DNA from 2 places in the Marinobacter sp. CP1 genome. Region 2 is predicted to be linked to the other one. Evidence: predicted binding sites of a transcription regulator. Region 2 holds the regulator's gene; the other holds the start of a gene.
The links. The regulator sigma-54, encoded in region 2, starts transcription at its own class of promoters, with help from an activator protein. The targets are predictions, from matches to a motif close to ANTGGCATNNANNTTGCTNT.
Positions count from the first base shown of each region.

Region 1 (12,202 bases), 2.3 Mb from region 2:
GGTGAACGTCCACAATCTGGGAAAGCAGGGTGATGCCGTCAACGCCGGGCATGCGGATATCGCTGACGATGGCATCCGGCTGTTCGTGCTCCAGCCGCATCATGATGCTTTCACCACTGTCAAAAACTCGGGGCTGCATACCGGCCTGGTTAAGGGCGCGCTCCAGCACCCAGCGAATACTGCGGTCGTCGTCTATGATCCAGACGTTCGCCGGTTGGCTCATGGGGTGTCCTCCAGAGGCAGGAAGATGATGAAGTCGGTTCGGCCTGGTTCGCTTTCGCATTCAACCAGTCCGCGGTGTTGACCGATGATGCTCTGGGTGATGGAAAGCCCCAGACCGGTGCCACTGGCACGGCCACTGATCATCGGATAGAAAATGTTCTGCACCAGCTCCGGCGGAATTCCGGGTCCGTTGTCGATCACGTCGACCCGACACACCAGTTTGTGGCGGCGGTTGCCAATGGTGAACTGACGCAGGGTGCGGGTGCGGAAGGTAATAGTCGGCGGTTCCTCGGAACTATGCCCCGCCTGGTTTTCGAAGGCCGCTTCCATTGCGTTCCGGGCGATGTTTAGAAACGCCTGGATCAGTTGTTCCTTGTCACCCTTGAACTCCGGAATGCTGGGGTCGTAATCCCGTTTGAAATTCAGTCGCCCTTTGCTCTCAGCCTCGAGCAGTGTGCCAACTCTTTCCAGTATTTCATGGATGTTGGTCGGCGCCAGCTTCAGTGCCTTGTTGGGGCCCAGCATCCGGTCAACAAGGCTTCTGAGGCGGTCTGCCTCGTCAATGATGACCCGAGTGTATTCCCGCTGGTCTTCACTGCTGAGTTCACGATCAAGCAGCTGGGCCGCGCCACGGATGCCGCCCAGCGGATTCTTGATCTCGTGGGCCATGCCCCGCACCAGGATACGGGTGGTCTCCTGCTGGGAGATGATGTCTTCCTCACGGCTGATCCGCATCAGCCTGTCCCTGGGCTGGATTTCGATCAGCAGTTCCGTCGGCTCCAGGCTGATAGGCGTTACGGAATAATCCACAGTGAGTCGGGAGCCGCTGGCGAGCAGAAACTCGGCTTCGCGGCGAGTGTAGGATTGCCCGTTACGGACGGCGGCAAACAGGGTTTTCAGGGCGTCTTCGGACTCGACCAGAATGTCCTGGAAGGGCTGGCCCTGGCTTCGGGTCATGCTGGTTTCGAACAGGCTTTCGGCGGCCGGATTAAGATACTGAATGCTCAGATTATCCTCGAGCACCAGGACGGCCGTAGTCAGGCTGTCGAGAATGCTCTTGTATCCGTTTTGCTGGGCCGAAGGCAATGCCATGCGTGAATCCCGTTGGTTCGACAAAGTGTGACCTCCGGAGTTTTGCAAAAAGCGAACCACTTTAGCCAGGTTCACAAATGAATGAGCAAAGTGCGGGCAAAAGGGGACATTGGCGCGGAAAAGTGCCGTAAGCTGGTGCAAATGGAAAGAAAGCCTCTGATCAGTCCGGAAAATGCGCCCCGTTGCTGATCAGAGTATGGCTGCTTTTTGGTGCGATCGCACCAAAATGGTGCGGATATGTGGGCGGCTTGGCTAGTTCAGAGCGGAAGGACGGTGAACCGTGAAGGTAATCGGTGAGCCGGTTTTTACCTGAACCCCGTTTTCATCCACGATATGGACCCGGGCTTCATGGGTTCCACGAAACACGTTGTTGACGGTGATTGAGCCGGAGGTGCTTTGCCCGACAGGCTGCCCGTCCAGGGTCACTTCGTATTTGTGGCCGGGCTGGAGGCCGGGGGTGCTGCGCACCTCGAACTGGACATCGCCGCTGCCACTGTAGAACGCCTGGTTGTTATCCGGATAGGCGAAGGACAGACTTTCGTAGGCAGCGCCTTCTCGCTGAACTTCTTCACGAAGCTTTTCGGTTTCCTGCACAGCCTCTGGCTTGGGCAGGGTGATCGTCGTGACCGGCTTGACCTCTACCGCTTCAGCGCCTTCGCTGGGCTCGTCAGAATAGGTGACGTTGCCGTAGGCATCAACGTTGCGATAAACCTCGGCCGAGACCGGAATCGCCAGAAAAAACAGAAGGCCGGTAACCAATCCAGACTTTGGATTCATAAGCTCACCTGTTATTGGGTTTCCCCGATTATCGGTGGCGCCCGGGGTCTTTTCAACGTCTGCAGCCCCGGATGTTGGTTACATATCGTTAAGGGCTGCAGGCACTGTGCTTTTGCTCAAAAAAAGCCCCGCACGAGGGCGGGGCTTGTCTGCTTTCTCTCTAAAGAGAGATATTAGCAGGAGTAGTACAGATCGAACTCGACCGGGTGAGTGGTCATGTTCAGCTTCTCGACTTCACCGCGCTTCAGATCCACGTAGCCCGCGATCATGTCCTCGGTGAATACGCCGCCACGGGTCAGGAACTCGTGGTCCGCTTCCAGGCAGTCCAGGGCTTCAGACAGGGTTTCGGCAACCTTCGGAATGCTCAGCGCCTCTTCCTTCGGCAGGTCGTACAGATCCTTGTCCATGGCATCGCCAGGGTGGATCTTGTTCTGGATGCCGTCCAGGCCGGCCATCATCAGCGCCGCGAACGCCAGGTACGGGTTGGCCGCCGGGTCAGGGAAGCGAACTTCGATACGACGCGCCTTCGGGCTGTTCACGTACGGGATACGGATGGAGGCCGAACGGTTGCGGGCGGAGTAGGCCAGCATAACCGGTGCTTCGTAGCCCGGAACCAGGCGCTTGTAGCTGTTGGTTGCCGGGTTGGTGAAGGCGTTGATGGCCTTGGCGTGCTTGATAACACCACCAACATAGTACAGTGCCGCTTCGCTCAGGCCGGCATAGCTGTCGCCTGCGAACAGGTTCTTGCCGTCTTTGCTCAGGGACATGTGTACGTGCATGCCGGAACCGTTGTCACCAACCACCGGCTTGGGCATGAAGGTGGCGGTTTTGCCGTAGGCGTGGGCCACGTTGTGTACGCAGTACTTGAGAATCTGTACTTCGTCAGCCTTGCGGGTCAGGGTGTTGGCGCCAACGCCGATTTCACACTGGCCGGCAGTACCGACTTCGTGGTGGTGTACTTCAATTTCCAGGCCCATGGATTCCATGGCGGCACACATGGCGCCACGCAGGTCGTGCAGGCTGTCCACCGGCGGAACCGGGAAGTAGCCGCCTTTAACGCCCGGGCGGTGACCGATGTTGTTGCGGTCGAAATCTTCGCCGGATACCCAGGCGGCTTCCTCAGAGTGGATATGGTAAGAAGCGCCCTGCATGTCTACATTCCACTTCACGGAATCAAACACGAAGAACTCCGGCTCCGGGCCGAACAGCGCGCCATCGGCGATGCCGGTGGACTTCAGGTATTCCTCGGCACGGCGAGCAACGGAACGCGGGTCACGCTCATAACCCTGCATGGTAGAAGGCTCTACGATGTTGCAGGTGATGTTGACAGTGGTTTCTTCGGTGAAGGGATCAAGAACGGAGGTTTCGTCGTCCGGCATCAGGATCATGTCGGATTCGTTGATGCCTTTCCAGCCCGCGATTGAGGAGCCGTCAAACATCTTGCCGTCTGCGAAAAAGTCTTCATCCACTTCGGTGGCAGGCAGTGTAACGTGCTGCTCTTTACCGCGGCTGTCGGTGAAGCGCAGGTCAACCCATTTGACTTCGTGTTCTTTGATCAAATCAACTGTCTTGGACATTGTGCATGCTCCGTAAGTTATACCGCACAGGCGGCTGTATTCATGTTCGTGGTGCCGGATCGCCCGGATAAACGGGTTCCGATCTGTTTCTCAGGTTCGCGCAGCTTAGCAAATGCCGTTGCGTCTTACCTGCAAATTTCGGCTGATTTCGATAAAGCAAGGCGCTTGCCAATTTTTAGGGCATGCTCCAGAACAGCGCAACTGCAAGGGTTTGGGGCATGTTCACGAGAAATTAGTAGCTCTGGGCTGGTCGCTTGCACTTAATTGGTGCACCGCGTTGGTGCATTTATTGGCTATGCGCCCTAAATGAGTGCGAGTGCTTAGTGTAGAGAATAGGCGTTTTTCTTCATATTAACGACACAGACTTTTCGCTATAATGCGCGCCGCTTCATTTTTTACCCTGTCATTTCCAGATCCCGGATCGGAAAGCACCGTGCAGGGTGCCGGGCAGCCAGCTCCGGTGAATGAGTTCATTTTACGGATTTGAGACGGCATGTGCTGGGATTCCCCCTGCGAACGACCTTCTCAGGTCATTGAGTGCATGCCGCAGGAATATTTTTGTGATTGAAAAACTTCGTAATATCGCCATTATCGCCCACGTTGACCATGGTAAAACCACGCTTGTCGACAAGCTTCTTCGCCAGTCCGGTACGCTGGATCGGAAAGAACTCGAGAACGAGCGGGTCATGGATTCCAATGACCAGGAAAAAGAGCGGGGTATTACCATTCTGGCGAAAAACACCGCCCTGAAATGGAATGGCTACGACATTAATATTGTCGACACCCCGGGCCACGCTGATTTTGGTGGTGAGGTTGAGCGTGTCATGAGCATGGTGGACTGTGTGCTGCTGGTGGTCGACTCCATCGACGGCCCCATGCCTCAGACCCGTTTCGTTACCCAGAAAGCATTTGCTGCGGGGCTTCGCCCGATTGTGGTGGTAAACAAGATTGACCGCCCGGGTGCGCGCCCTGATTGGGTGGTGGATCAGGTGTTCGACCTGTTCGATAACCTCGGTGCCACCGATGAGCAGCTGGACTTCCCGATTGTGTTTGCCAGTGCGTTGAACGGCATTGCCGGAATGGATCACGAGAATCTGGATGACAACATGGATGCCGTGTTCCAGGCGATCGTTGATCACGTACCTGCTCCGAATGTTGATCCGGACGGCCCGTTCCAGATGCAGATCTCCCAGTTGGACTACAACAGCTTCCTGGGCGTAATCGGCATTGGCCGCATCATGCGCGGCAAGGTGAAGACCAATTCGCCGGTGACCGCCATCGGCGCCAACGGCAAGAAGCGTAACGGTCGTATTCTCAAGATCATGGGCCACTCCGGTCTTCAGCGTGTTGAAGTCGACGAAGCCCAGGCTGGCGATATTGTCTGTGTCAGCGGCATGGACGAGCTGTTCATCTCCGACACCCTCTGTGACCAGGCCAACGTTGAAGCGCTTCCGCCGCTGACGGTGGATCAGCCGACGGTATCCATGACGTTCCAGGTGAACGATTCGCCCTTCGCCGGAAAGGAAGGCAAATACGTTACCAGCCGGAATATCAAGGAACGTCTGGAAAAGGAGTTGCTGCACAACGTTGCGCTGCGCGTTGAAGAAGGCGATTCGGCTGACAAGTTCAAGGTGTCCGGTCGTGGGGAGCTGCACCTGTCAGTGTTGATCGAAAACATGCGCCGCGAGAATTTCGAGCTGGCCGTAGGGCGGCCTGAAGTTGTGATCCGCGAGATTGACGGTGTCAAGCAGGAGCCGTACGAGAGCGTCATCGTTGATATTGAGGAGCAGCACCAGGGGCCGATCATGGAGCAGATGGGCCTGCGCCGGGGCGATCTGACCAATATGGTGCCGGATGGAAAGGGGCGTATGCGCCTTGAGTACACCATTCCCGCCCGCGGCCTCATTGGTTTCCGGAACACCTTCCTGACCATGACCTCGGGTACCGGCATCCTGACCTCTACCTTCAGCCATTACGGTCCGATCAAGGTGGGCGATGTCACCAGCCGCCAGAACGGTGTCATCGTGTCTATGGCCACAGGTACCGCACTGACCTACTCGCTGGAAACCCTGCAGAGCCGGGGCAAGCTCTTCCTCGATCCGGGGCAGGAAATCTATGAGGGGCAGTTGTGTGGCATCCACAGCCGTGACAACGACCTGGTGGTTAACCCCACCAAGGGCAAAAAGCTGGATAACATGCGTGCCTCTGGCAAGGATGAAGTGATCGGGCTCGTGCCGCCCATCAAATTTACCCTTGAGCAGGCGCTTGAGTTTATTGATGACGACGAGCTGGTTGAGGTAACCCCGAAGTCCATCCGGCTGCGCAAGAAGCTTCTGACCGAAAACGAGCGCAAGCGCGCCAACAAGAAGTAATCGCCCGGCTCTTATCGAGCATGGGTAACAAGGGCTGGATGAATGTTTCATCTGGCCCTTTTTTTATGGGGTTAAGCTAAACTCCGGTTAAATCCTTCACGCGGAGCGTTTCATGCTCACCCTCTACCCGGAAATCAAGCCCAATGCCCAGCATCGCATAGCCGTTGATCCTCCCCATGAACTCTACGTTGAGGAAAGCGGGAACCCGGACGGGATACCTGTTCTGGTGGTCCACGGCGGCCCCGGTGGCGGCTGTGAAGACTACCATCGGCGCTTTTTCGACGCCGAGAGATTCCGGATCATTCTGATGGATCAGCGCGGTGCCGGGCGGTCCAGCCCCCTGGCAGAGCTCGAAGGCAACAGCACGGACAAGCTGGTTGAAGACATGGAAGTGGTGCGTTCGTTTCTCGGTATCGACAAGTGGCTTCTGTTTGGTGGCAGTTGGGGATCGACTCTCAGCCTGGTATACGCCCAGGCCCATCCGGAAAGGGTGTCGGGACTGGTTCTTCGTGGGATTTTTCTCTGTCGCCCGCGGGATATTCACTGGTTTTATCAGGAGGGGGCGAGCCGGGTGTTCCCGGATTACTGGTCTGACTTCGAGGCGCAGATTCCGGAAGCCGACCGGGCTGACATGGTTTCGGCCTACTATCGCAAGCTGACCAGTTCCAACGAGCTGGAGCAGATCCAGGCGGCCAAGGCCTGGTCGGTCTGGGAGGGCAGGTGTGCGACGCTGCACCCGAACCCGAGGGTCGTTGAGCACTTTGGCCATCCTCATGTGGCCATCGCCCTGGCCCGCATTGAATGCCACTATTTCATGAATTCGGCCTTTCTCGAGCCGGACCAGATCATTCGCGATGCAGGCCGCCTGGCGGACATTCCCGGAATAATCGTCCACGGCAGATACGATATGGTCTGCCCTCTGGAGAATGCGCTGGCACTCAGCAAGGCCTGGCCGGAAGCGGAATTCCAGATCATTCGCGACGCCGGCCACTCGGCTTCCGAGCCGGCGATTGTTGATGCCCTCATTCGCGGTGTTGAGTCCGTTGTCGCGAAAACTGAAAAAAGTGCTGGCTGAATCCCGTTTTCAGGGTTGCGGCCCGTAATGGCCACGGATACACTCTTGCCCGATCTTAATGTTCGCCTGTTCAAACGTCCTCAAGGCAGTGAATGAAAGGATTGATCCAGCGAGTGTCGCAAGCCAGTGTTACCGTGGACGGTGAGCAGATAGCCTCGATCGACACAGGCCTTTTGCTGTTGCTGGGTGTGGAAAAGGGAGATAGCGAGCACGAGGCAAGGGAGCTTTGCCGAAAAATTCTCACTTATCGTGTGTTTCCCGATGAGACTGGCCGGATGAATCGTAGCCTGCTGGATATCGGTGGTTCCCTTCTTGTTGTTTCCCAGTTTACTTTGGCGGCGGATACGTCCTCCGGAACCAGGCCGGGCTTCTCTCATGCAGCGGGGCCGGATGCCGCCAACACGCTGTATGAACGGTTTGTGGTAGAAGCACGTTCCGGTTTGGGGCCGGAAAAGGTGGGTGAGGGCAGATTTGGCGCAGATATGAAGGTCGGGTTGGTGAATGACGGGCCCGTCACGTTCATGCTCGAGACTCGATAACAGAGTGTATAAGTATTTGCGCTATTGTAGTGCGCGGGTGGTCATGCCGGCCTTTAATGGTGCGGAAATGTCCTCGGAGTCGTTGCGATCCAAGGGTTTTTTCAGTCTAAGTTTTGTTGATAAGGGGTTTGTTAAAATCTGGCCTCGGATTTGATATGCAACTGTAACGCAGCTCACGAGCACAAAATTGCATAAATGATTGCGTTTCTGGTGCCAAAAGAGCTAAAAACGCACTGCAGTTAATTTGCAAAATGAGAATGATTGTATTAAAGCATTTTCATCATCCAGAACTTTAAGAAAGTTCGATAAGTGATTGAGCTGTATAGATCTGGAATCTGCAAGATTTATTCGAAAAAGAAGAAAAGTTACTCCTTTGTCATAAAACTGACATAGGGTGATGCAGAATCGGCCTCATCCAGCCTGACTGGTGAAGCCTTACAAAATCGGGATAAGAACCCGTCGCTAAAACCTGAGTTAACTCAAAAAGGAAGGCGCAACATGAAAAAAACGCTCCTCGCATCTGCTATCGCAGTCGCAACGTTCTCTGGCTCCGCGCTGGCCCAGGAAACCATGTCTGCTTCCGAGCTGGCAGCCAAAATGGATTCCATGCCGACCGTGTAAGGTAACATCCAGTACGTTCTGTACCATGACAGCGTCAAAGGCGGAAGCTCTGAAGTTGAGCACGCTGACAACGGTTCCACCATCGGTGTTTAGCACGACCACGAATTCGCCCCTGGCTGACGACGCCAACGACACTGAAACTTCTACCGTAACCTTCCAGGCTCTGCACAACCTGTCTGACCACATGTATGTGTACTTCGAAGGCTACCTCGGTGGCGGTGACGACGGTGTATACGGCGTTGCTGACGAAAGCGAGCGTTCTATCGCTTCCGTTGGTGGTGTTTACTACTTCTGATCAGCCAATCGGCTAATCCTGTAGTATGAAAACCGGCGACCTCAGGGTCGCCGGTTTTTTGCGTTTATGAATCCCGAAAAATAAGGCATTGGCATGGCAACCGAACTGGAAATCAAGCTCAGTGTTTCTGAGGCCGCACAGGCACAGGCTTTAAAGTGGCTTTCCTCACTTCCTGAAGTCCGAGCTGGAAAAACCAAATCCCTGATCAATCACTATTTCGACACGCCCAATGCCGATCTGAATCGAGCCAAAGCTGCGCTGAGGGTTCGCAAAGCAGGTGATGACTATATCCAGACCCTGAAAACCCGGGGCGAATTCGTTGATGGCGCCCACCGACGCGAGGAGTGGGAGTGGCCTGTATCCAGTCCTGAACTGGCTTTGTCGTTACTGGAAGACACACCGCTGAATGCCGGGTTGGACCTCAGCCGGCTCCAGATTGTGTTTGCAACCAACTTTCAGCGCCAGGTGCTCTGGCTGGAAGAAGGGCAGACTTCCATTGAGATAGCAGTCGATTCCGGCACTGTGGCCGGCAATGATGCCAGGTGGCCGCTCCACGAGGTGGAGTTTGAGCTCAAGAGTGGGGACGACAGCAAGCTGGTGGCTTGGGCGCTCGAGCTGGCCAGGGAAGTGCCGGTTTTCCTGAATCTGGTCAGTAAGGCCGAGCAGGGCTATTTTCTGGCGGGCCTGTATCACCCGGAGCCGGCGCGTAAAAGCGAGGCGCTTTCCATTACCGAATTCCTTCAGGCCTTGAGTGTCTGTTGGTTGCTGGATCAGCCGTTTCCTGCACAGGAATACGACCTGTCGCGCGTCGCAAATGCGGCTGGCGCCGCAGGGTGCGGTGAACTCTGGGAGTGTGTGATGTCTGATCTGGCCACGGGCGCTGCAATTCGTGATCTCGCTGAAGGCTCCACGACGTTGGGTGTCCTCCAGTTACAGCTTGCCACTGCCGGTCAGTAATCGCCGGTTTCCTGATCCGCGGAATGGGCGCGCCACTGCTTCAGGAATGCCCGGTACCGCTCCAGTGCTTCCTGCACCACAGAGACCTCCGGTGTTTCAGAAGATTTAACCAGTACTATCAGCCCCTTGCCTTCGATTTCTTCGTTGGTTGGCGGATGACAGATAACCTCGTCATCTTCATCAATGTAGGCGAGAGCGGTGCCAATGCCGTGGCGTACCAGAGCGCTTACGATGTCGGCCCAATTCAGGTCGTCCAGCTGCAAGTCATAACGATGAGGGTGGTCATGCTCGTAGTTGAACATATCTTCCAGCACTTTCTCGGAACCGGGTGCAACCACAGAACGAACCATAATCTCCGGGTATGTTCTCACTGGGCGGAGCACAATGCGCACTCCGAGGGATTTGAAGCGCCCACGGTTCTGGTCGTTTACACACTCGACAATGGTGCGATGGCCCAGATTGATTTCTGTGAGGCGGTGGGCAATATCGAACGTCAGGCTGTCTGAAAATGGGTCCGCTTCGTCTGCGGCCAGCACAATGATATGCCTCGCGCTGCCTGCATGGACGGCCTTCAGCGCCTCTGGATCAAAGCCTGCTCCGTGGTGATGCACCACCCCGATGTCCGAGAGCTCGGTGGGTAGCCCCATTGGAAACTTCCGGGTCAGAATCATGATTGGAATGGTTTCGTACCCTGGAATCTCCCGAATCTGGGAAGCAAATCTCATAAAATACTGGTCGCCGCCGTGCTGGGGCGTGTTAATGATGATGATGTGGTTATTCATTTTGTAGATCCACCTTCCCGACAAAATACGTTCCCGGCGGTAGAACCGGTATTCGATATAGTCGCTGACGATCAGTGTCAGCAGCGTAATTGAGGAGATAAACATCAGCACAATGGTGCTGAACCGCCCGATCATCGTCTGGGGTGCGTAATCGCCATAGCCGACCGTTACCAGCGTGGTCATGGTCAGCCAGGCGGCTTCGAATAGTTCCAGGTCCTCGACCGCCCAGATGATCAGGACCTGCACCAATAGCAGTGTTCCCAGGATCGCAAAGAGGCGCTTCATCCGGCTCCGAATCATCCCGCCCATGGGCAGGTGAGTTTGCTGATGCTCCGGATTCAGTGGGCGGCGGTTTCGTTGCATCCGTGTCTGCGGCCTGTTCAGTTGCGGGTAAGTTCGTTATACAGTACCCGAAATATAACAGAGAGACAGGGGTTTGCATTATGTCCGAGCCATGGCACAGCCTTCCGAAACCGCTGGCGGATGATGTCGCCGGGTGCTGGGAATCAGTGTTCCCGGAAGGGGTTCCGGCCTGGTTGACCTCACCGGAGGGTATGGATGACACCTTAGTGGCTACGGCGATCTCCCGCAGTTTGTTCCTTCGCCAGACTCTGGAACGCCATGCCGATCAGGTAGAGGCATTGATGGCCTCTCGTTCGTTGTCTGAGCCAACCACTCCGGATTATCTGGAAAGTCGATGGCAAGAGTATCTCTCTGAAGTTGATGGTGAGCCTGGCCTGCACTCGGCCCTCAGACAATTCCGCATGGAGACCCAGTTCCGGATTATATGGCGGGATCTGATGCGATGGGCAGACCTGGCTGAGACCATGTCGGCGACGAGTGTATTTGCCGATATCTGTATTGATGGAGCGCTCAGCTGGCTATACCAGGACGCCTGCGAGCAATACGGTACGCCTCGAGGGGCTGACCCGGTAACCGGCCAGGAAACCGACCAGAAAATGGTGGTTCTGGGTATGGGTAAGCTGGGTGGTCGGGAGCTGAACGTCTCCTCGGACATTGATCTTATCTTTGCCTTTCCGAGCAAGGGGGAAACCGTTGGCGGGCGGCGCTCACTGGATAATCAGCAGTTCTTCGTTCGCCTTGGCCAGCGGCTGATCCAGGCTCTGGACCAGATTACGGCAGATGGTTTTGTGTTCCGGGTGGACATGCGTCTCCGGCCTTATGGCCAGAGTGGCGCGCTGGCGCTGAGTTTTGCTGCTCTGGAAACCTACTATCAGGACCAGGGGCGGGATTGGGAGCGGTACGCCATGGTCAAGGCCCGGGTGGTGGCGGGCGATCAAAGGGCGGGTCAGGTGCTCATGGAGACGCTGCGCCCCTTCGTGTACCGCAAGTACATCGATTTCAGCGCGTTCGAGTCCCTGCGTAGCATGAAGGCCATGATTGGCCGGGAGGTGCGCAGAAAGGGGCTCGAAAACAATATCAAGCTGGGTAGCGGCGGTATCCGAGAGATCGAGTTTGTGGTTCAGGCATTCCAGCTCATTCGCGGTGGCCGGGACAGGGAGCTTCAGCAGCGGGAGCTGCTGGTCATCCTGAAAGAGCTGGAAGAGCTCGAGCTGTTGCCGTCGCCGGTGGTTGGTGAGCTTCGCGACGCCTATGTGTTTCTCAGAAACCTGGAGCATGCGCTCCAGGGTATGGAAGACAAGCAAACCCAGTTGCTGCCGGAAGATGAGCTGTCCCGGGCACGGGTCGCCACAATTATGGATTTCGAGAACTGGCAGGCGTGCGAACAGTGCCTCAGAGAACACCGGGAGCGGGTCGCCACGCATTTTTCCAACATTATTACCACGGAAGATGACGAAGATGAGGGGCAGGGGGCCCTCGAAGAAGGGTGGTTCGAGCTCTGGCTTTCCGAAATGGAAGAGGCGGCCGCCG
Region 1 covers NZ_CP011929.1:2,858,491-2,870,692, forward strand. Annotated here, with positions in the region: gene ntrC (nitrogen regulation protein NR(I)) at 1-223, opposite strand, end outside; gene glnL (nitrogen regulation protein NR(II)) at 220-1,314, opposite strand; gene ACP86_RS13250 (DUF4124 domain-containing protein) at 1,567-2,091, opposite strand; gene glnA (glutamate--ammonia ligase) at 2,265-3,668, opposite strand; gene typA (translational GTPase TypA) at 4,229-6,040, shown strand; gene pip (prolyl aminopeptidase) at 6,153-7,115, shown strand; gene dtd (D-aminoacyl-tRNA deacylase) at 7,208-7,654, shown strand; gene ACP86_RS23495 (hypothetical protein) at 8,153-8,275, shown strand; gene ACP86_RS23265 (hypothetical protein) at 8,301-8,570, shown strand; gene ACP86_RS13280 (CYTH domain-containing protein) at 8,664-9,527, shown strand; gene ACP86_RS13285 (potassium channel family protein) at 9,521-10,672, opposite strand; gene glnE (bifunctional [glutamate--ammonia ligase]-adenylyl-L-tyrosine phosphorylase/[glutamate--ammonia-ligase] adenylyltransferase) at 10,753-12,202, shown strand, end outside.
Region 1: glnA (glutamate--ammonia ligase) is a predicted target of sigma-54. The motif match lies at 3,822-3,841, and genes of this name have one in related genera.

Region 2 (12,202 bases):
GTGAGCTGTCAGACCGACTGGGCCATGATGTCAGCATCGGTGGCCTTTCATCCCAGTGGTACTGGCTCGACCCCGCCTTTACGGCCAGCGACATTCAGGTCACTCACCCTGACACCGGAATTGTCGTTGCCAACCTTCAGCATCTGAATATCCGCTTTGCTGCACTGGCCTCGCTGATGCGTCTGAGGATTGTCTTTGAGGACTTCCAGGCAGACGGTCTGGAACTGACCGTGAATCAGGAGCGCGGCGGTGATGTCGCGGTGAGAGGCGCAGAAATACCGGAACCGGTCAGCAATCAGTTGCAGGAGTGGCTGGAGCTTGCCGGTGACTGGCTCTCTGATCCTTACGTCAAGATTACCCGCGTCAATCTTGGTATCCGGGATAACCAGGGCAACCTGCGCCACCTGGATATCCCCCAGCTGGATCTCGACTACCGCCGTGGATTGTTCCACGCATCCGGCCGTGCCATGCAGTCTGGTACTACCCAGCAGCTGGCCAGTTTTGCCCTCGTGGGCCAGCATTTTTTCCGGGGTGACTTTACCGGCCAGTTGTACCTTGGCGTCGATTCCGGCCGGCTGTTCGACGGACTGGTTGACGAGTACCAGTGGCGATCCCTCCGGGTGGAAGGCTTCGATCTTGGTGGTGAAGCCTGGCTTACGTTCCGCAACGGTTTGCTGCAACAGGTGACCGGTACGGTGCGGACCCCCTATCTGCAGTTGGGTGTAGGCTCTCAATCCCTGGCGCCACTGGAAGACATCCGCGCGAGATTTGGCTGGCGTCGCCACGATACGGTGATGACCGACGAGACTGTGGTCGAATCCGGGGCCTTCGCCCTTGGCGAGTGGCATCTGAAGCAGCTCCAGTGGACCTGGGACGGCGATGTGGTTTCACCTTTCAGTCTGAGGTTGGCGCCGTCGGAGGGAGGCATGTCCGTCATTGCCGACGCCCTTCCGCTAGCGCCCACACGTCGCCTCGCTGCGCGGCTTCCGTTATTGCCGGAGCGTGCACTCCGGGCCCTTCAGGACTATAGGCCCGGTGGCTTTCTGGACCAGTTGAGAATCTTCTTCCCCGAGGGCGCCCCGGAAGACTTTCAGCTTTCCGGCCGGTTGCGTGACGTTAGTGTTCGGGCCCACGGCGGCGCGCCCGGCGTTACCTCTGTAAACGGAGACATCGCTCTGGACCGGCAACGAGGCTATGTCCGGATTGCCGCCGGCGAGTCGCCCGTTTCTCTGGATTTTCCCCAGCTTTTCGGGGGCGCCTGGTCATTCCCCGTACTTGAGGGCGAAGTGGCCTGGCTGCTGGATGGCGCTATTACCCGTGTGTTTTCGGATGGCGTACGGATGCGTTACGGCGAGGCCACCGAACTGGACGGTGCTTTTGACCTCAGGATGGATCGAGAGGGTGAAGACAATCTGGGGCTCAAAGTGTCGGTGAAAAACGGCAACGCCGACATGCTGGCAGATTTCGTTCCGGTTAAGGCGGTAAACCCCGGTTTGTACGATTGGCTCACGACCGCCATTCTCGAGGCCGATATTACCTCAGGGACGTTTTTCGGCCATGGTCAGATAGGTTTTGGTGCACCCCGGGGCTCCTTCGTCACCTCAATGATCTATGAATTCGATCAGGCATCTGTCCGCTACGATGACGCCTGGCCGGAGGTCACAGGTGCCCGGGGCAGTGTCAGGGTTCACAATGGCGACACGCTGGTTCGACTCGAAGCAGGTCAGACCGGTGGCCTGGATCTCGATCCCGGGACGGTTCGCGTGGAGCCCTCCGATCAAGGCACACGGATAAGGGTGGATACCTCGGCACGGGTGCCCGGCGAATCGGTCGGGTTCTGGATGGAAAATAGCCCCCTGGGTGATATGGCAGGCACAGAGGCCCAGAAGCTTGAATATGGTGGTGAGTATCAGCTGGACCTTGGTGTCGACTTGCCATTGGGGACGGAGCAGCCAACCGTGGTTGAGGCAAAAATTGCCGCACAGGAAGGCACCGTCTCCTACCCCTCGGCAGGGTTGGCCTGGCGGTCGGTTCAGGGTGAACTGACCTACCACAGCGAAAACGGCTTCTCCGGTGGCCCTTTGACTGCCGAATTTTTCGATGAACCGGTAACCATTGCCTTCAGCAAGTCCCGGGCGGGCAATGCCCTTACCATCCGGCAGTCGGGAACGCTACCGGTGCCCGGGGTGTTTGAGCAGGCGGGACTTGAGACCAGTTCGGGTTTTGGTTTGCAGGGCAATGTTACCTATACCGCGGACCTGGACGTGGGATCGGATTCAACGTCGGGCATCCGCGTGCGGTCCACTCTTGAGGGGCTGGCGGTTGACTGGCCGGAGCCACTGTCAAAAACGGCGGATGAGGCAGCACCGCTGCGGGCAACCATCAATCCCTCGGCCGCCGGCGGGCTTGGCATTACGGGCGACTGGGAAAACCGCGCAACGTTCGATCTGTTATGGAAAGAGACCGGGTTTGATTTGCGTCTTGGCCGCCTGCACCTTGGCCCGCAGGTGTTGAACGATATTGATATCAATGCCCTCGATCTTGGTGACCGGTGGGTGGTGACCACCAGCTCGCAACGCGCCGAAGGCCGACTGACAATTCCGCAAAATGGCGACACGGTGAAGGCCGATTTTCAGGTGTTACGGCTCGTGCGCAGTGAAACACCCCCTGAGGATTCGCCGGAATTACTCACCCTCGAAGAGCAGCTTGAGGCGTTCCGCGCGCTGGATATGGGAAACTGGCCGGATATCGATGTCTCGATTGCGGAACTGCAACTGAACGACGAATCGTTGGGACAGTGGGCCTTCCGGCTCCGCCCCGAACCTTTTCGGTTGCAGGTAAATGACATCGAGGGGCGCCTGAATTCCCTGACACTGCTGGGCGACATGAGCTGGAGCATCGTCGGAGACCGGGAAACCAGCCGGTTTACAGGTTCCATCAGCGGGGGTGCGCTCGCGGATCTGAACGAGCTCCTCGACACTGAAATGCCGGTCACTAACGAGGGGACCAACATAGAGCTGGATCTGGACTGGCCCGGCCGTCCGGATGAGCTTTCCATACCGGAGCTCAGTGGCTCGGTCAGTCTAAGGCTGGATGAGGGTGTGATCCTGGAGCGAAACAACACGGCGCAACTGTTCCGGGTGTTCAATCTGCTGAACTCTGACACCCTATGGCGCCGGTTGAAGCTCGACTTTTCCGATCTGTATGAGCGTGGGGTGGCATTCGACGCGATCTCGGGCAAGGCGCAGATCATCAATGGCTTGCTGACCATGGATCCCGAACTGCAAATAGTGGGCCCATCCGGCGCCTTCAAACTCAGTGGCACGACCAATATGGCCAGCGAGGAGCTGGATATGCGGCTTGTGGTTGTGTTGCCCCTGACTCAGAATCTGCCATTGGCGGCGCTGCTCATGGGTGCCGGTGCGCCGATCGGCGGCGCCTTGTTTGTGCTGGACAAGATTCTGGGCGATCCTTTGAGCAGGCTGACAAGCGCAACCTACAGCGTGACCGGCTCATGGGACGAGCCGGAAGTGAATCTGCAACGGGTTTTTGACACCGGCGAATAACTTTTCTGTTTGGCAATATCGGAGGCAGTCATGAACAAGCGTGTTTCCAACCGGGTCGCAGCCATCCAGATGGTCAGCGGTCATGACATTGACGCCAATCTGCGCGAAGCGGAACAGCTGCTGGCCCGGGCTGCCGAGCAGGGCGCCTCGGTCGCCGTACTGCCTGAGAATTTTGCGGTTCTGGCCACCAGTCAGATGATTGATCGTGGTCGCCAGGAGGCGGGGGCCGAGCCTGTCATAAGAACCTTCCTGGCCGAACAGGCCCGGAAACTGGGGCTCTGGATCGTTGGCGGATCGATGCCCGTGGCCAAACGACCGGACGGCTCAGATCTGGAGGATCGGGTCAGGGCAACCTGCATTGTCTTTGATGACCAGGGTGAGGAAGTTGCCCGTTACGACAAGATTCACCTGTTTGATGCCATGGTGGAAGACGCCCATGGTCAATACCGTGAATCGGACACCTTCGAGCCCGGCGAACAGATAGTGACCGTGGATACGCCCGCGGGCAAGCTGGGGTTGGCGATCTGCTACGATCTTCGCTTTCCGGAGCTGTTCAGGCTGCTGCGTGAGCAGGATGTCGACTGGATTTGCCTTCCGAGCGCTTTCACCTGGCAGACCGGTGATGCCCACTGGTACCCCCTGATCCGGGCCCGCGCGATCGAGAACCAGGTATGGTTAGTGGCACCTGGCCAGGGTGGCCAGAACAGCGAGCGCCGTCGCACCTATGGCCACAGCCTGATCTGTGATCCCTGGGGGCGGATCGTGACGGAAATGGGGGAAGGCCCGGGCCTGGTCACCGCCGAACTGGACGCCGATCAGGTAGCCAATCTGCGCGCCCGGATGCCGGTGTGGGAGCACCGCCGGCTCAAAGGTTGAACCAACGGCTCACATGGCCTCGGCGTCATCGATGCACTCCCTGAGATAACGGAACAGTTTCCGGGCCTGGCCGGTGTTCTTCTGTTTTTCGACGTCTTTTCGGGCGTTTCGAGCAAGGTTTCGCAGGTGCTGCATATCGGCAGTGGGGCAGTAGCTGAAGAACTCGCCAACAACGGAATCGCCTTCGGCAATCATCCGGTCCCGCCAGCGTTCCGCCAGGTGGTGTCTGCGGGTGTGTTCTTCGCTACCGGCATCGAAGGCGTCGATGGCTTTCGCCAGGGCTTCAGGATCATCTTCCTGTCGGATGACCTTACCGATGTATTGCAGGTGCCGTCGTTTGGCCTCGTTCTGGCGGATACGGCGGGATTCCTCGATCGCGGCGCGGAGGGTCTCGCTGATTGGCAAGGTTTCCAGCTGATCGTTGCTCAGGTCCAGCATCCGCTTGCCCAGATCCTGCAGGGCATGCATTTCCCGTTTCAGCTGGGATTTGCTCGGGCCGTCGTATTCCGGCGCGTCGTTGTCTTGATGGTCTTTCATAAATCCGAGATCCGCTTAAGCGTAGAAAATCGTCGCGAGGCCAAGAAAGGCCATGAACCCGACTACATCGGTCACAGTCGTGAGAATCACGCTGCCTGCCAGGGCCGGATCAATATTGCGAGATTTGAGAAACAGTGGCAGAACCGTGCCAACCAGCGCTGCGGCGACAAGATTGATCACCAGCGCGGCAGCAATGATCGCGCCGATCATCACATCCTGGAACCAGAGCATGGCTGCACCCGCCACCACGGCGGCCCAGAGCAGGCCGTTCAGTATCCCTGACAGAAATTCCCGGTTCAGCAGCCAGCCTACGTTGGCGCCGCTGATCTGCCCCACGGCCATACCGCGAATCACCAGTGTAAGCGTCTGACTACCAGCAATGCCGCCCATACTGGCAACAATTGGCATCAGCACTGCGAGCGCCACCACTTTGGCGATCGTGTCTTCAAATAGCCCGATGACGGCGGAGGCGGTCAGTGCCGTAATCAGGTTGATGCCCAGCCAGACGGCACGGCGACGGGTGGTTTTCCACACCGGCGCAAAGGTGTCCTCGTCTTCGTCCAGACCCGCCATACTCATCAGTGAGTGGTCCGCATCCTCCCGGATAACGTCAACCACGTCATCGATGGTGATCCGACCCAGCAGGCGGCCCTCCTCGTTTACCACCGGCGCCGAGATCAGGTCGTAGCGTTCAAACAATGTCGCTACCTTGGTGTCGGAGAGGCTCACGGGAATGGGCTCGATGTCGGTATCCATGACTTCCCGCACGGTGGAGGCGGGGTTGGAGACCAGCATTTTCGTGATGGGCAGCATGCCAATGAAATCGTCCCGGCGGCTGACCACGATCAGGCTGTCGGTCATGGGTGGCAGGGTGCGGTGCCTGCGAAGGTAGCGGAGCACAACATCGATACTGATGTCCGGGCGCACCGTAATGGTGTCCGTGTTCATCAGACCGCCGGCGGTGTCCTCCGGATAGGAGAGAACTTCCTCCACCCGTTGCCGGTCCTGCTCGTCCATGGTCTCCAGGACTTCCTGGATGACCGTATCCGGCAGCTGCTGCAGCAGGTCGGCCAGGTCGTCTGACTCGAAATCCTCGATGATGTCCGCCAGTTCCTGAGCGTTCAGCTGGCTCAGGAAGTAGCCTCGGATATCATCACTGAGATACTGGAGAACCTCGCCTTCGAGGTCTTTGTCCACCAGGTTCCACAGCAGGGCCCGCTGCCGGGGCGGTGAGGACTCCAGCAAATGGGCAATATCACTGGGGCTCAGGCCACCGTTCAGGATGCGGGCAACCTGCTTCAGTGCGCCACTGTCCAGCGCTTCGCTCAGGGAACGAAGACGCTGGCGGGCCTGGCTTTTTTCCAGAATATCGGTCATGTGTTTATTTTACTCACCCTCACCGAAATAGTCGTTAATCAGTTCCACCAATGCTTCGATGGCCTGTTCCTCATCCGGTCCGTCGGCAATGAGCTCCACATCGGTTCCTTTGCTGGCGGCCAGCATCATCACCTGCATGATGTTCTTCGCGTCCACATCCCGGCCTTTGCCGCTGATACGCACGCTGCTGTCGTATTCCGATGCCGTGTTGACCAGCTTCGCAGTGGCGCGCGCATGCAGGCCCAGTTTGTTGATGATGGTAATGGGGCGGCGAATCATGGCTTGATCAGATCTCTTCCCGGGTCTGCAGGTGTGGCAGCTCGGTGTGCCGCACTTGCACATTGCTGTACCGTTGCCGGAAGTACTCACCCAACTGCTCGCACACATACACCGACCGGTGCTGGCCGCCGGTACAGCCAATGGAAATGGTCATATAGCTGCGGTTACTGTCTGCAAAGGAGGGCAGCCAGGTATCCAGAAATGATTTCAGGTCCTCGATCATCTTCCGGCTTGCCGGTTCTTTTTCCAGAAACTCGATAACCGGCTGATCCGTCCCGACATACTTGCGGAGGCTGGTATCCCAGTAGGGGTTGGGCAGGCAGCGGACATCGAAAACGTAGTCGGAATCCAGCGGCACGCCGTGTTTGAAGCCGAATGACTGAAACAGGAGAGCCAGTTCCTGATCTTTTCGACCGACCACGCGCTGCTTGACCATGTCCCGCAGCTCGTACATGGACATGCCGGTGGTATTTACGTAAAGATCGGAAAGCTTGGAGAGGGGCTCCAGCAGTTTCTTCTCGCTGGTAATGGCTTCCCGGAGAGAGGTCCTGTCGTCACTCAACGGATGCTTTCTGCGGGTGGCGTGAAAACGCTGCAGAAGCGACTGCTCGTCGGCGTCCAGGAAGATGATTTCAACGGTAACCCCGGTTTCCTGGAGGCGCCGGTAGATCTCCTCGAAATTGGCCAGCTCGCCGGAAAGGTTCCGCGCATCGATACTGACGGCCATCTTGCCCAGTCGACCAGGCCTGGTCTGGCTGGCGGCTTCCCGTGTGAGGGGGAAGAGCAGGCCAATAGGAAGATTGTCGATGCAATAAAACCCGAGGTCCTCCAGCACATGAAGTGCGGTACTCTTGCCCGAACCGGACCTGCCACTGACGATAATCAGCTTCATGACCACCTTACCTCCACTGCAGTGAATATCAGCCGCCTGAGGCGGTCATGCGCTGGTACAGCGTGCTGGCGTCCTCGGATTGCCGGAGGCGATCACAGAACGACCGCTCATTGAACTTTTCAGCCAGTTGGCTGAGCAGCTCCAGGTGTTCGCTCGTTGCTTCCTTCGGGACGATCAGGGCGAAAATCAGATCCACCGGCTGATTGTCGATAGCATCGAATTCGACGCTTTCTTCCAGCGTCATCAGCACGCCCACCACGTGATCAAGTCCTTCCAGACGGCAGTGGGGAATGGCGATTCCCTGGCCAATGCCGGTGCTGCCCAGGCGCTCGCGGGAAATCAGGTTGTTGAAGAGCTGGGTCTCGCTGAGCGTGTTGTCCTGATGGTTTATCTGCTCGGCAATAAACTCCAGGGCCCGTTTCTTGCTGGACGCAGCTACCCTGCAGAGGGTGAGCTCCGGAGCAAGAATGTTCTCTATGGTCAGGGATGTGTCGCTCATGGATCGACTGCGTTTCCGTTAAAAAAAAGGCTGCGACACGTTACTCATGTCGCAGCTCGATTAGATGAATTGCATGAAAACAGTCAGTTAGCGAGAGCCGTTTCCGTGCATCCGGTCTACATTCTTTTCCTTGTGCTTGAGGATCTGACGGTCAAGCTTGTCGATCAGGGCATCGATGGCTGCGTACATATCCTCATTTTCTGCCTTTGCGTGAATCTCACCACCAACCACATGCAACGTGGCTTCCGCAATCTGGCGCACCTTTTCCACTTCCAGGGTCACCTGGCAGTTACTGATGTGGTCAAAGTGACGCTCGAGCTTCTCGAACTTCTCTGAAACATAATCCTTCAGTGCGGGAGTCAGTTCTACGTGATGGCCTGAAATATTGAGTTGCATAGGCGTCTCCTGTTGTCATCGTGCCGGCTCCCGGGAGCCGGTCTGGGTGCTGGCGCATTATGCGCCGGCGAATACGGTGTTGCGTCCCGGCCCCCGGGTATTCAGACCAGCCGCTTGCGCTCGTTGGACGGCGGAATGTGCATGGCCTCCCGGTACTTGGCAACGGTGCGTCGCGCAACCTTGATACCCTGTTCCCCTAGCATGGCTGCAATTTTGCTGTCGCTCAACGGCTTTTTGGGCGTTTCCGCCGCAATCAGCTTCTTGATCATCGCGCGTATGGCCGTGGAGGAGCATTCTCCACCCTCGTCAGTGCTGACATGGCTGGAGAAGAAGTACTTCAGCTCGAAAATGCCACGGGGGGTATGCATGTATTTCTGGGTGGTTACCCGTGAAATGGTCGATTCATGCATCTCTACCGCCTGGGCGATGTCTGAAAGAATCAACGGTTTCATGGCTTCTTCACCGTGATCCAGGAATCCCTGCTGGTGCTCGACAATACGGGTCGCGACTTTCAGCAAGGTCTCATTGCGGCTCTGCAGGCTCTTGATGAACCACTTGGCCTCCTGCAACTGGTCGCGCAGGTAGGTGTTGTCTGCGCTGCTGTCCGCACGCCTTATAAGTGAAGCATAGCTGGCATTGACCCGGATGCGCGGTGCAATTTCAGGATTCAGCTCAACACGCCAGCGGCCATTGTGTTTGCGAACGATCACGTCCGGAATCACATAATCGGGTTCGGCCCGGTCAATGACATCGCCCGGCCGCGGATTCAGGCCGGTGATCAGCGCCAGGACATCCCGCAACTGGTCTTCTTTCAGGCGGCTGCGGCGCAGCAACTGGGCGTAATCGCGGTTGCCCAGCAGGTTGATGTAATGGGTAATTACAAGGCGTGCCTGGGCCAGCCAGGGTGTTTCCGGCGGCAGCTGGTTGAGCTGGATCAGCAGGCATTCCTGTAGGTCCCGGGCAAACACGCCGGGCGGATCAAAGTGTTGCAGGCGGTGAAGCACGGCTTCCACTTCATCCAGTTCAAGGGGGTCTTCATCGTTCTCATCCAGCAGTCCGGCGTGGATTTCCTCCAGCGGGCTGGTGATATAGCCCCGTTCGTCCACTGCATCCATCAGGGCATGGGCAATGGCCTGGTCCCGTTCACTGAGGGGCGTCAGATTGAGCTGCCATTCCAGGTGATCCTGAAGCGTTTCGGTCGGGGAATTACGGGTTTCGAAATCGTGATCGTTTTCGTCGTCGTTGCGGGCTGCCGGCGCTGGTGCGGACTGGTAGATGTCGTCCCAGGCGGTATCAACCGGCAGATCGTCCGGAATGTTGTCAGGAATCTCGTTCTCCGAGGACCAGTCCGGGCCGTTCTCGGATTCATCCCAGTCGCTGGCCGGTTCCGGGGCAGCTTCAGCGGCGGACTCGGTGGCGTTGGCCTCGCGCTCGTCGTTTTCGCTGGCTGCGTCGGTCTGGTCATCGTCCTCGGAGGTCTCCAGCATGGGGTTGGATTCCAGTGCCTGCTGGATTTCCTGCTGGAGGTCGAGAGTGGAGAGCTGGAGAAGCCGGATCGCCTGTTGCAGCTGGGGCGTCATGGTCAGGCTTTGACCCAGCTTTAACTGTAAGGAGGCTTTCATAACCATGGTTCAGGATCCGTCACTCATCAGCGCGTTGTGTCATAAGTCGTGAAAAAATCTTTATATGCCGGTTACTTGCCGTGATTTTAATTTACCCTAGCAAGTTCTTTGCCGAGTTTACTTGCTACAGATCATCAAAACAATCAGCCATTGGGTGTCAGAGTCTGAATTCGTCGCCGAGATAGACTTCCTTGACCTGCTGGTTGGCCAGGATGGCGTCGGCATTGCCGGAGGCGATGATGTGGCCGCCGGAAACAATGTAGGCATTCTCGCAGATGTCCAGGGTCTCACGCACGTTGTGGTCGGTGATCAAAACGCCAATGCCTTTGTCCCGAAGGTGCCGGATGATGTGTTTGATGTCACTGACGGATATGGGGTCCACACCGGCGAAGGGTTCATCCAGCAGGATAAAAGCCGGCTCCATGGCCAGTGCCCGGGCAATCTCCACCCGTCGGCGTTCACCGCCGGACAATGCCATGCCAACACTGTCCCGGATATGGGTGATGTGGAATTCTTCCAATAAACCCTCGAGCTTCTTCTCCCGCTCTGCCTTGCCCAGCCCCGGCCGGGTTTCGAGGATGGCCATGATGTTGTCGCGTACGGACAGTTTGCGGAAGACCGAGGCTTCCTGGGGCAGGTAACCGATGCCCTGGCGGGCCCGACCATGCATGGGCAGGGGGGTGATATCCCGGCTGTCGATCGTGATCCGCCCGCGATCAGCGGGGACGAGCCCAACGATCATATAGAAGCAGGTGGTTTTCCCGGCACCGTTGGGACCAAGCAGCCCGACAATTTCCCCACTGCGGATTTCCAGGGAAACGTCGATCACCACTTTTTTCTGTTTGTAACTCTTTGCCAGGTTACTGGCTCTCAGAACTGCCATCGGATCCCTGTCTGTCTGTACTGCGTGGCTGAATCACCATCTCTACCCGGCCGCTGCCCTCGCCGGTGTCTGCGCCGCCCTCAGCGGTGACAACCCGGCCGACGGTATCATAATGAATGACATCACCCCGGAACAGGTTGCCATTCTGCTCGATGACTGCTTCCCGTTCAAAGGTCAGCTGGCTGTCGGTGGCAGACCAGGTAATGTTCAGGGCACGGGCATCGGTTTCGCCTTCCCCCTCGCGCGCCGGTTGACGGTATATAGCGGGCGTACCAGAGGCTTCGATCCGGCTCAGGCCGTCCTCGGTCCGGTACAGGACGACCCGCTCGGCAGTCAGGCGGGTATTGCCCTGCTCAAGTTCCACAGCGCCGGTGTAGGTGGCAATGCCCTGGCCGTCATCCAGGCGGGCGGTATCTGCGGTGACCTTGATAGGAGTGTCAGAATCAAGGTCAAATGCAGCCGCCGGGCCGATCATCACGACCGTTAGCAGGGCAGCCATCAGGCGCCGGTATCGGTTAGTTTCCGGTTTCATAGAGTCCTTCCACCTGGGAGTTCAGTTCCAGAATTCGTTCGTCTATCCACGCTTTCATGCCCGTGGCCCGGGTTATGCCGGTAACATCACGTATTTCTACGGGCGCGTCTGTATATACCATGCCCCGGTCGTTATCCAGGGTCAGGCTTGATGTTGTCAGGACGGCGTCCCGTTCGCCAATCGTGCGCTGAACCCGGACATTGTCCGTCAGGTACACCAGATTCTGGTTTTGCAGCAAGCTGCCATTGTCGGCCTCGACAATCCACGGCAGGGCCTCCTGGTCCCCGTACAGCTCGGCCCGGGGAGATTCCATGGTGGCCAGGTTGCCTTCCTCGAACTGCTCAATTCGGGGGCTGGAAAACCGGATCTTGAGATTGCCCGCTTCATCGAAGGAGGTGTACTGACCATTCACCACGAAACCGTCTGGTTCGGCGTCTCCCCGTAGGGCCGCTGCCTCGTCATCAATCACAGGGGGTTCATCGCTGCGCCAGAGCAGGAATACGGCTGCCACCACGGTAGCAGCCAGTGCCAGTGCTCGCAGCCAGGGTCTGTCCAGCAGCCAGTTCATGCCTCGGGCTCCAGATAGGGGGCAAGTGCTGCGTCAAGCCTGCCATGGGCCGTCAGCAGCAAGTCGCAGGCTTCGCGGACCGCCCCTTCGCCGCCCCGGGCAATGGTGCAGTAGTCGGCATGCTGCTGCACCAGCCAGTAACCGTTGGGCACGGTGATGCCCAGTCCGGCGAACC
Region 2 covers NZ_CP011929.1:546,241-558,442, reverse strand. Annotated here, with positions in the region: gene ACP86_RS02620 (YhdP family protein) at 1-3,566, shown strand, start outside; gene ACP86_RS02615 (carbon-nitrogen hydrolase family protein) at 3,597-4,442, shown strand; gene yjgA (ribosome biogenesis factor YjgA) at 4,452-4,979, opposite strand; gene mgtE (magnesium transporter) at 4,995-6,356, opposite strand; gene ACP86_RS02600 (HPr family phosphocarrier protein) at 6,366-6,635, opposite strand; gene rapZ (RNase adapter RapZ) at 6,643-7,527, opposite strand; gene ptsN (PTS IIA-like nitrogen regulatory protein PtsN) at 7,556-8,026, opposite strand; gene hpf (ribosome hibernation promoting factor) at 8,114-8,422, opposite strand; gene ACP86_RS02580 (RNA polymerase factor sigma-54) at 8,524-10,050, opposite strand; gene lptB (LPS export ABC transporter ATP-binding protein) at 10,202-10,927, opposite strand; gene lptA (lipopolysaccharide transport periplasmic protein LptA) at 10,905-11,459, opposite strand; gene lptC (LPS export ABC transporter periplasmic protein LptC) at 11,443-12,027, opposite strand; gene ACP86_RS02560 (KdsC family phosphatase) at 12,024-12,202, opposite strand, start outside.